3 regions of the Streptomyces sp. NBC_00466 genome follow, and region 3 is predicted to be linked to each of the others. Evidence: predicted binding sites of a transcription regulator. Region 3 holds the regulator's gene; each other region holds the start of a gene.
The links. Region 3 encodes HrcA, which represses chaperone genes, less so after heat shock. Its sites were predicted from a motif close to TTNGCACTCNGNNNNNCNGAGTGCNAA; they were not measured.
Positions count from the first base shown of each region.

Region 1: the regulator HrcA is predicted to act here: its motif matches at 1,819-1,845, upstream of groES (co-chaperone GroES).
Region 2: the regulator HrcA is predicted to act here: its motif matches at 1,115-1,141, upstream of groL (chaperonin GroEL).

Region 1 covers NZ_CP107896.1:2,381,275-2,384,549, reverse strand. The annotation lists gene OG210_RS10350 (hypothetical protein) at 1-348, shown strand, start outside; gene OG210_RS10345 (SAM-dependent methyltransferase) at 483-1,718, opposite strand; gene groES (co-chaperone GroES) at 1,992-2,300, shown strand; gene groL (chaperonin GroEL) at 2,413-3,275, shown strand, end outside.
Region 2 covers NZ_CP107896.1:3,759,116-3,762,390, forward strand. The annotation lists gene OG210_RS16770 (MoaD/ThiS family protein) at 1-231, shown strand, start outside; gene OG210_RS16775 (cold-shock protein) at 689-892, shown strand; gene groL (chaperonin GroEL) at 1,266-2,891, shown strand; gene OG210_RS16785 (Uma2 family endonuclease) at 3,032-3,275, opposite strand, start outside.
Region 3 covers NZ_CP107896.1:4,919,305-4,922,579, reverse strand. The annotation lists gene OG210_RS22090 (nitronate monooxygenase) at 1-6, opposite strand, end outside; gene dnaJ (molecular chaperone DnaJ) at 207-1,343, opposite strand; gene hrcA (heat-inducible transcriptional repressor HrcA) at 1,344-2,354, opposite strand; gene OG210_RS22075 (MBL fold metallo-hydrolase) at 2,511-3,272, shown strand.

The DNA of each region.
Region 1 (3,275 bases), 2.5 Mb from region 3:
GTATTCATCTTCTTCATGGTCGGCGGCTTCGGCTGGATCGCCGACACGGGCCGCACCGCTCTGCGCACGCGCCATGAGCGCCGGATGGAGCGGCTGGAGACGGCCGAGCGGGAGCGCAGGGAGATCGAGGCGGCGCACAAACCGCCCGAGCCGGTCTGCGGCTGTACGCATCACCTCGCCAAGCACGACCGGCAGGGCAAGTGCCACGAGACCGTCGAGGTTCCGACGGCCTGGGACGAGAACAAGAAACCGCTGAGTTTCGAGCCCGGGGTCTGCAACTGCCAGCAGTACGTGGGACCGCAGCCGCTGTCCCAGGTGTATGCGGACGAGCTGACCGACCTGACCTGAGTGAAGAGGGCCTGAGGAAGAGGGCCTGAGCAAAGAGAGCCTGGGGAAAGACCTGCGGAAGAGGGCCAGGGAAAGAGAGTCAGGGAAGAGAAGAGCGTCAGAGCAGAGGTACGGAATCGCAGGGTCCGGCTCCGTCAGGGGCTCGACGGGGGGCCCGCCGGCTGTCCGATCAGCATCGTCGGCGCGCCTGCGACGCGGGTGAGGATCACGGTCGCCGCGTTCGGCCCCTGCGGCTTGACTCTGCGCCGTACCTCTTCCGGTTCGACTGCCGAGCCGCGCTTCTTGACGGTCAGGTTGCCGACCTCCCGCTCGCGCAGCAGGGCCTTCAGTTTTTTCAGGCCGAAGGGGAGTTTGTCCGTGATCTCGTAGGCCGTCGCGTACGGGGTGGAGCACAGTTCGTCCGCCGTGACGTAGGCGATGGTCTCGTCGATCAGCCCGCCGCCGAGTTCCTCGGCGACCTCGGCGACGAGGTGGGCGCGGATGACGGCGCCGTCCGGTTCGTACAGATACCGGCCCAGCGTGCGCACCGCGGGGTCGGGGAGTCCGCGGCCCGTGAGGGTGGCCCCCGAAGGGAGCAGCGTGGCACGGCGCAGCCCCGGATCCGTGCCGAACCAGAGCACCGCTTCCTTGACGTCGCCGCTGTCGGAGATCCACTCGGCCTCGGCGCTGCCGGGGATCATCTCGTGCGGGATACCGGGAGCGATCTTGATAGCGCCCGCTGCTCGGGACGACGCGCCGGACGCCGGGCGGCCGGCCACCGCGCCAGTAGCCCAGGACAGCGGCGGTGAGTACGCCTCGGGGTTGAAGATCCGTCCGCGACCGCCACGCCGTGCCGGGTCGACGAAGACCGCGTCGTACGGGTCCGTGCCGACCTCCGCCACATCCGTGCACCGCACCTCGATCAGGCTGCTCAGCCCGAGGGCGTCGGCGTTGGCCCGTACGACCTCGGCTGTCAGGGGGTCGCGGTCGACCGCCAGTACGGAGAGCCCGGCGCGGGCGAGTGCCAGGGCATCCCCGCCGATGCCGCAGCACAGGTCCGCGACGCTGCGTACGCCCAGCTCGGCGAAGCGGCGGGCGCGGTACTCGGCGACGGATTTACGGGTGGACTGCTCCACGCCGTTGGGTGTGAAGAACATCCGGTACGCGTCGTCCGCGCCGAATTTCGGCACCGCCCGCTGCCGCAGCCGCGCCTGGGCCAGGGCGGCGGAGACCAGCTCGGTGGGGTACGTGCGGCGCAACCGGGTGGCGACGGCCAGCTCCTGTGCGGGGTCGTACTCCCGCAGGGATGCGAGCAGGGCGGCGCCCTCATTGGTGAACAGCGCGGTGAAGGCGTCGAGATCGGTCACCCGTCCATTGTGGGTGATCGCCATGGCGGGTGATGGCTGTCCGTCCGTTGAGAGGGCAGGGGGGAGCAAGGGAGGCACTGGACGCACGAGAGGCGCAGGGGGAAGGCGACATGGCCTGAGCAGATTGGCACTCCGCTTGACCGAGTGCTAACTGCCGTCCTAGTCTCAGTTCTGGCACTCCCCACGGGAGAGTGCCAAATATGGCGACGGGCCGGTCCGGCACCCGCGACGACGGATCCATCCGGTCGCCACTCAGACAGTTCACCCCGTGAGATCTCCGAAGGGGGAGACCGGATCGTGTCGACAACCAGCTCCAAGGTTGCCATTAAGCCGCTCGAGGACCGCATTGTGGTCCAGCCGCTCGACGCCGAGCAGACCACGGCCTCCGGCCTGGTCATTCCGGACACCGCCAAGGAGAAGCCCCAGGAGGGCGTCGTCCTGGCCGTGGGCCCGGGCCGCTTCGAGAACGGCGAGCGTCTTCCGCTTGACGTCAAGGCCGGCGATGTCGTGCTGTACAGCAAGTACGGCGGCACCGAGGTGAAGTACAACGGCGAGGAGTACCTCGTCCTCTCGGCTCGCGACGTTCTCGCGATCGTCGAGAAGTAATTCACCGACGTATTTCTTGATCTGCGCCCCTGGCCCCGCATCTGCTGTGTTCGCACACCGAGTGACGGGCACTGGGGGCGCAGTTCGTTTTTGAGAGGACTGAATCAGCTCCATGGCGAAGATCCTGAAGTTCGACGAGGACGCCCGTCGCGCCCTTGAGCGCGGCGTCAACAAGCTTGCCGACACGGTCAAGGTGACGATCGGCCCCAAGGGCCGCAACGTCGTCATCGACAAGAAGTTCGGCGCTCCCACCATTACCAACGACGGTGTCACGATCGCCCGCGAGGTCGAGCTCGACGACCCGTACGAGAACCTCGGCGCGCAGCTGGTGAAGGAGGTGGCGACCAAGACCAACGACATCGCGGGTGACGGCACCACCACCGCCACCGTGCTGGCCCAGGCGCTGGTCCGCGAGGGTCTGCGCAACGTCGCCGCCGGCGCTTCCCCCGCCTCCCTGAAGAAGGGCATCGACGCCGCGGTCAAGGCTGTGTCCGAGGAGCTCCTCGCGACCGCCCGCCCGATCGATGACAAGTCCGACATCGCCGCTGTCGCGGGTCTTTCCGCGCAGGACAAGCAGGTCGGCGAGCTCATCGCCGAGGCGATGGACAAGGTCGGCAAGGACGGTGTCATCACCGTCGAGGAGTCCAACACCTTCGGTCTGGACCTGGACTTCACCGAGGGCATGGCCTTCGACAAGGGTTACCTCTCGCCGTACATGGTGACCGACCAGGAGCGTATGGAGGCCGTCCTCGACGACCCGTACATCCTGATCCACCAGGGCAAGATCGGTTCGATCCAGGACCTGCTGCCGCTCCTTGAGAAGGTCATCCAGGCGGGTAGCTCCAAGCCGCTGCTGATCATCGCCGAGGACGTCGAGGGCGAGGCCCTGTCGACCCTGGTCGTGAACAAGATCCGTGGCACCTTCAACGCTGTCGCGGTCAAGGCCCCCGGCTTCGGCGACCGCCGCAAGGCGAT
Region 2 (3,275 bases), 1.2 Mb from region 3:
GGCGGCCAGGCCGAGGTCGCAGCCGACGGCGGCACCCTCTCCGAGGTCATCGCCGACCTGGAGAAGAACCACACCGGCATCGCGGCCCGCGTCCTGGACGACCAGGGCAAGCTGCGCCGCTTCGTGAACGTCTACGTGAACGACGACGACGTGCGCTTCGAGCAGGGCCTGGAGACGGCGACGCCGGACGGCGCGGGCATTTCCATCATCCCGGCCGTCGCCGGCGGCTGAGCAAGCCCCTGCGGCGCCGCGGCGCTGCTGCGGCGCGCCCCGGGCGGGCCCGTCGCCCTGCTGTCCGCCCTGCCGTCTGCTGAACCTGTTGCCCTCTCCGCGTACGAAGCGGAGGGGGCAATTCAGCATGATTGAACACGGTAGAGTTGGGGCAGCCCCCTTGATCCTTCTTGATCGCCCGTGCCAGGAGCAGCTGAGCACGCGTCAATGTGTGGGCAATGCGTTCGATCTCTTTGCGTCGTAAGTGCCCTTTGCCCGGCCCGACTTGCCCGGGGATCCCCGGAAATCCGCCCAATGGGGCGTTCAGCCGCGCTCAGAATTCTCGTCCGATTGACCTGTTGCAGAGGGCAGTTGGGCAGATACATTCAGCCGCGGTCGACGCGTTCCGGCGCAAGGTCTGACCCGGATCCCGCGAAGTGCGGGCTCTGTGCAAGGGCCAGTAATAGGGGAGTTAGGCATGGCTCAGGGCACCGTCAAGTGGTTCAACGCGGAGAAGGGGTACGGCTTCATCGCGGTCGACGGTGGTGCGGATGTTTTCGTCCACTACAGCGCGATTCAGATGGACGGCTACCGCACCCTTGAAGAAGGTCAGCGAGTCGAGTTCGAGATCTCGCAGGGCCAGAAGGGTCCGCAGGCGGACATGGTCAAGCTCGCCGTCTGATCTCGGCGCGATCGGCCACCGACCCACTCACGCCGAGAGGCCCGCACCCCACACCGGGGCGCGGGCCTCTCGTGCGTCCGGGGGCCTCCGAGACCGCCCGCGCGTGGGGCTGGTATCCACCGAAGGCGCTTGCGCCCTCTCGTCGCCCGACCACCACCCCTCAACGACCCCGCTTCGCGGGGGCACCTTGCACTCACAGGGGCCGAGTGCTAATCATTGGCGTTAGCACTCTCCCAGTGAGAGTGACAGAAGGACCGGGTTGGTGAGGCCCGCGGGCCGGGTGGGGCAAGGAACCACCGGGCAAGCAGGCCGTCCGTCGCGGGCACCGCCAGGTCTGACGCTTTCCACCCCCTGTCCGGGAGGACCACTTCACATGGCCAAGATCATCGCGTTCGACGAGGAGGCACGGCGCGGTCTCGAGCGCGGGATGAACCAGCTCGCCGACGCCGTCAAGGTCACCCTCGGCCCCAAGGGCCGCAACGTCGTCCTTGAGAAGAAGTGGGGCGCCCCCACGATCACCAACGATGGTGTTTCCATCGCCAAGGAGATCGAGCTCGAGGACCCGTACGAGAAGATCGGCGCCGAGCTGGTCAAGGAGGTCGCCAAGAAGACGGACGACGTCGCCGGTGACGGTACGACCACCGCGACCGTCCTGGCGCAGGCGCTGGTTCGTGAGGGCCTCCGCAACGTCGCCGCCGGTGCCAACCCGATGGCCCTGAAGCGTGGCATCGAGAAGGCCGTCGAGGCCGTCTCCGCCGCTCTGCTGGAGCAGGCCAAGGACGTGGAGACGAAGGAGCAGATCGCTTCGACCGCCTCCATCTCCGCCGCCGACACCCAGATCGGCGAGCTCATCGCCGAGGCGATGGACAAGGTCGGCAAGGAAGGCGTCATCACCGTCGAGGAGTCGCAGACCTTCGGTCTTGAGCTTGAGCTCACCGAGGGCATGCGCTTCGACAAGGGCTACATCTCGGCGTACTTCGCCACCGACATGGAGCGTATGGAGGCGTCGCTCGACGACCCGTACATCCTGATCGTCAACTCCAAGATCGGCAACGTGAAGGACCTCCTTCCGCTGCTCGAGAAGGTCATGCAGTCCGGCAAGGCGCTGCTGATCATCGCGGAGGACGTCGAGGGCGAGGCGCTGTCGACCCTGGTCGTCAACAAGATCCGCGGCACCTTCAAGTCCGTCGCCGTCAAGGCTCCGGGCTTCGGCGACCGCCGCAAGGCCATGCTCGGCGACATCGCCATCCTCACCGGTGGCACGGTCATCTCCGAGGAGGTCGGCCTCAAGCTGGAGAGCGCCGGTCTCGACCTGCTCGGCCGCGCCCGCAAGGTCGTCATCACCAAGGACGAGACCACGATCGTCGACGGTGCCGGTGACAGCGACCAGGTCCAGGGTCGCGTCAACCAGATCCGCGCCGAGATCGAGAACTCCGACTCGGACTACGACCGCGAGAAGCTCCAGGAGCGCCTCGCGAAGCTGGCCGGCGGCGTGGCCGTCATCAAGGCCGGTGCCGCGACCGAGGTCGAGCTCAAGGAGCGCAAGCACCGCATCGAGGACGCCGTTCGCAACGCGAAGGCGGCCGTCGAGGAGGGCATCGTCGCCGGTGGTGGCGTGGCCCTGCTCCAGGCTTCCGCGGTGTTCGAGAAGCTTGAGCTCGAAGGCGACGAGTCGACCGGCGCCAACGCCGTGAAGCTCGCCCTTGAGGCCCCGCTGAAGCAGATCGCCGTCAACGGTGGTCTCGAAGGCGGAGTCGTCGTCGAGAAGGTCCGCAACCTGACGGTCGGCCACGGCCTGAACGCTGCGACCGGCGAGTACGTCGACATGATCGCCGAGGGCATCATCGACCCGGCGAAGGTCACGCGCTCCGCGCTGCAGAACGCCGCGTCGATCGCCGCGCTGTTCCTCACCACCGAGGCCGTCATCGCCGACAAGCCGGAGAAGGCCGCCCCCGGCGGCGCCCCGGGCGGCATGCCCGGCGGTGACATGGACTTCTGATCCTCTTCGTTCTTTTCGAGGATCGGCTGCTCCAGCAGTAGCACGCGAGCTGTACGGCAAGCAGTACGGCAAGCAGCAGTACGGACCGAGGGCGGTACCCCTTCTCGGAGGGGTACCGCCCTCGGGCGTTTGCGGGTGCTTCAGCGGGCGTAGTCCTTGAGTTTCCCGGTCTCCAGAGTGATCGAGACGGGCGCGGGAAGCGTGACTGTGGTGCCGTAGGCGTGGGATGTGCGGGTCAGGTACTCGCCCCGCTCCGGCTCGCTGTAGACGACGAGTTTCTCCGCGTCACGGTCGACGAGCAGATAGACCGGGATGCCTGAGGCCGCGTAGCCGTCGCGCTTCTCCACGCGGTCGCGGAGGTCGGTGTCGGTGTCGTAGGAGGTG
Region 3 (3,275 bases):
GGACATGACCGCATCGTGCCATGTCCTCCGCACCGCACCGAATCGGCGCCGGGCAGCGGTCCGGTGAGTGCGTTCCCTGGGGGGAAGCACCGCCCTGGGCTACCGCCCGTTGAACGCATCCTTCGGCCGCGAGAACAGCCCCTGCTGACCGGGCTGACTGCATCCACCCGGGGGACGACCCCCGGCCCCCAGCAGAAAGGCACCCGCTACCGCCCGTTGAACGCGTCCTTCAGCCGCGAGAACAGCCCCTGCTGACCGGGCTGGAACTGGCCGGTCGGGCGTTCCTCGCCGCGCATTTTGGCGAACTCCCGCAGCAGTCGCTCCTGTTCGGCGTCCATCTTCGTCGGGGTGAGCACCTCGACATGCACGATCAGGTCACCGCGGCCGCCGCCGCGCAGATGCGTGATGCCGCGCTGGTGCATCGGGATCGACTGGCCGGACTGCGTGCCCGGCCGGATGTCGACCTCCTCCAGCGCGTCCAGTGTCTCCAGCGGCACCTTCGTACCGAGTGCGGCCGCCGTCATGGGAACCGTCACCGTGCAGTGCAGATCGTCGCCGCGCCGCTGGAAGACCGCGTGCGGCAGCTCGTGGATCTCGACGTACAGGTCGCCGGCGGGGCCGCCGCCCGGGCCGACCTCGCCCTCGCCCGCGAGCTGGATGCGGGTGCCGTTGTCGACACCGGCCGGGATCTTCACCGTCAGCGTGCGGCGGGAGCGGATGCGCCCGTCGCCCGCGCACTCGGGGCACGGGGTCGGCACGACCGTACCGAAGCCCTGGCACTGCGGGCACGGCCGCGAGGTCATGACCTGGCCCAGGAAGGACCGGGTGACCTGCGAGACCTCACCGCGGCCGCGGCACATGTCGCAGGTCTGGGCCGAGGTGCCGGGGGCCGCTCCCTCGCCGCTGCAGGTCGTACAGACCACAGCGGTGTCGACCTGGATGTCCTTCGTGGTGCCGAAGGCCGACTCGTTGAGGTCGATCTCCAGCCGGATCATCGCGTCCTGGCCGCGCCGCGTACGCGACCTCGGCCCGCGCTGGGACGCCGTACCGAAGAAGGCGTCCATGATGTCCGAGAAGTTGCCGAAGCCGCCCTGGCCGAAGCCGCCGGCTCCGCCGCCGCCCGCCTGCGAGAGCGGGTCGCCGCCGAGGTCGTAGACCTGCTTCTTCTGCGGGTCCGACAACACCTCGTAGGCGGCGTTGATCTCCTTGAAGCGTTCCTGCGTCTTGGGATCGGGATTGACGTCCGGGTGGAGCTCGCGCGCCAATCGCCGGAATGCCTTCTTGATCTCGTCCTGGGAAGCGTCGCGGCGCACGCCGAGAACGGCGTAATAGTCCGTGGCCACTTACGACTCCGCCAGGATCTGTCCGACGTAACGTGCCACTGCGCGTACCGCTCCCATCGTTCCGGGGTAGTCCATGCGGGTCGGTCCGACCACGCCGAGTTTGGCGACTGCCTCGTCGCCCGAACCGTAGCCGACGGCGACGACCGATGTGGACGTCAGGCCCTCGTGGGCATTCTCATGCCCGATGCGTACGGTCATGCCCGAGTCCTCACCGAGCAGCTTGAGCAGCACGACCTGCTCCTCAAGCGCTTCCAGCACCGGCCTGATGGTCAGTGGGAAGTCATGTCCGAATCGCGTCAGATTGGCGGTTCCGCCGATCATCAGCCGTTCTTCGGTCTCCTCGACCAGCGTTTCCAGCAAGGTCGCGAGCACCGTGGAAACCGTACCCCGGTCTTCCTGCTCGAAGGACTCGGGAAGGTCCTGCACCAATTGTGGTACGTCCGCGAAGCGGCGCCCCACCACCCGGCTGTTGAGCCGGGCACGGAGGTCGGCGAGAGATGTCTCACCGAACGGCGCCGGGCAGTCGATCATGCGCTGCTCGACCCGTCCGGTGTCCGTGATCAGCACGAGCATCAGCCGGGCCGGGGCCAGCGCCAGCAGCTCCACGTGCCGCACCGTGGAACGGGTCAGCGACGGGTACTGCACCACGGCGACCTGCCGGGTGAGCTGGGCGAGGAGCCGCACGGTGCGGCCCACCACGTCGTCGAGGTCGACGGCGCCGTCCATGAAGTTCTGGATGGCGCGCCGCTCGGGCGACGAGAGGGGCTTGACGCCCGCGAGCCGGTCGACGAACAGCCGGTAGCCCTTGTCGGTGGGGATGCGGCCCGCGCTCGTGTGCGGCTGGGCGATGAAACCCTCGTCCTCCAGGGCCGCCATGTCGTTGCGGACGGTGGCCGGTGACACACCGAGCCGGTGCCGCTCGGTGAGCGCCTTGGAGCCGACCGGCTCCTCGGTGCCCACATAGTCCTGGACGATGGCGCGCAACACTTCGAGTCTGCGTTCGCTGAGCACCCGCGCACACCTCCAGCTGTCGATCCGGGCCTGCCTGGCACTCGGAATGTTCGAGTGCCAGCAGCGTCCCAGTGTACGGCGGAGAGGTTCACCGCTGGCAAGGGCGGCCCGTCGCGCGGTCGCGCCGGTGTCCGCCGACCGGGATAGCGTCGCTGTATGGACGCCACTTGGGAAGACTCCGGCTGGGAACACCTGGCGGCGGGCGTGGGCCGGTGCCGTCTCCCCCGCTGGGACGCGACGGCCGGGCTCGTGGCGGGCCGGTACGGTGCGCTGCTCTTCGACACGGGGGCGACGCTGCGCGAGGGCCGGGAGATCCGGATGCGCGCGGAGGCGGTGCTGGGCCGCCGGGTGACGCACATCGCGCTGAGCCACCCGCACTTCGACCATGTGCTGGGCACCGCCGTGTTCGCGGGTGTCCAGGTCTACGGAGCGGTGGGCGCGGAGGCGCTGCTCACCCGGGGCTCGCGCGGCGCCGACGCGCTGCGCCAGGACGCGGTGCGCCACGGCGTCCCGGCGGCGGAGGCCGCCGACGCGGTGGCCCATCTGGTCGCTCCGCACCATCCGGTCTCCGGGGAGCTGACCCTTGACCTGGGCGGCCGCCGGGTCACCCTGGTGAACTGCGGCCCCGGGCACACCGGCCACGACCTGGCGCTGCTCGTCCCGGGCGGGCAGGAGGCCGGCCCCGGGGACGGCGCGGGCGACCGCGACGTCGTCTTCTGCGGCGACCTGGTCGAGGAGTCGGGCGAGCCGCAGGCGGGCCCGGACGCGATGCCCGCCCGCTGGCCCGCGGCGCTGGACCGGCTGCTGGCACTGGGCGGTGAGGACGCGCTGTACGTACCGGGGCACGGGGCCGTGGTCGACGCCGCGTTCGTCCGCGCTCAGCGTGATGTGCTGGCAGCGCGCTCCGGGGTGTCGTAGCGT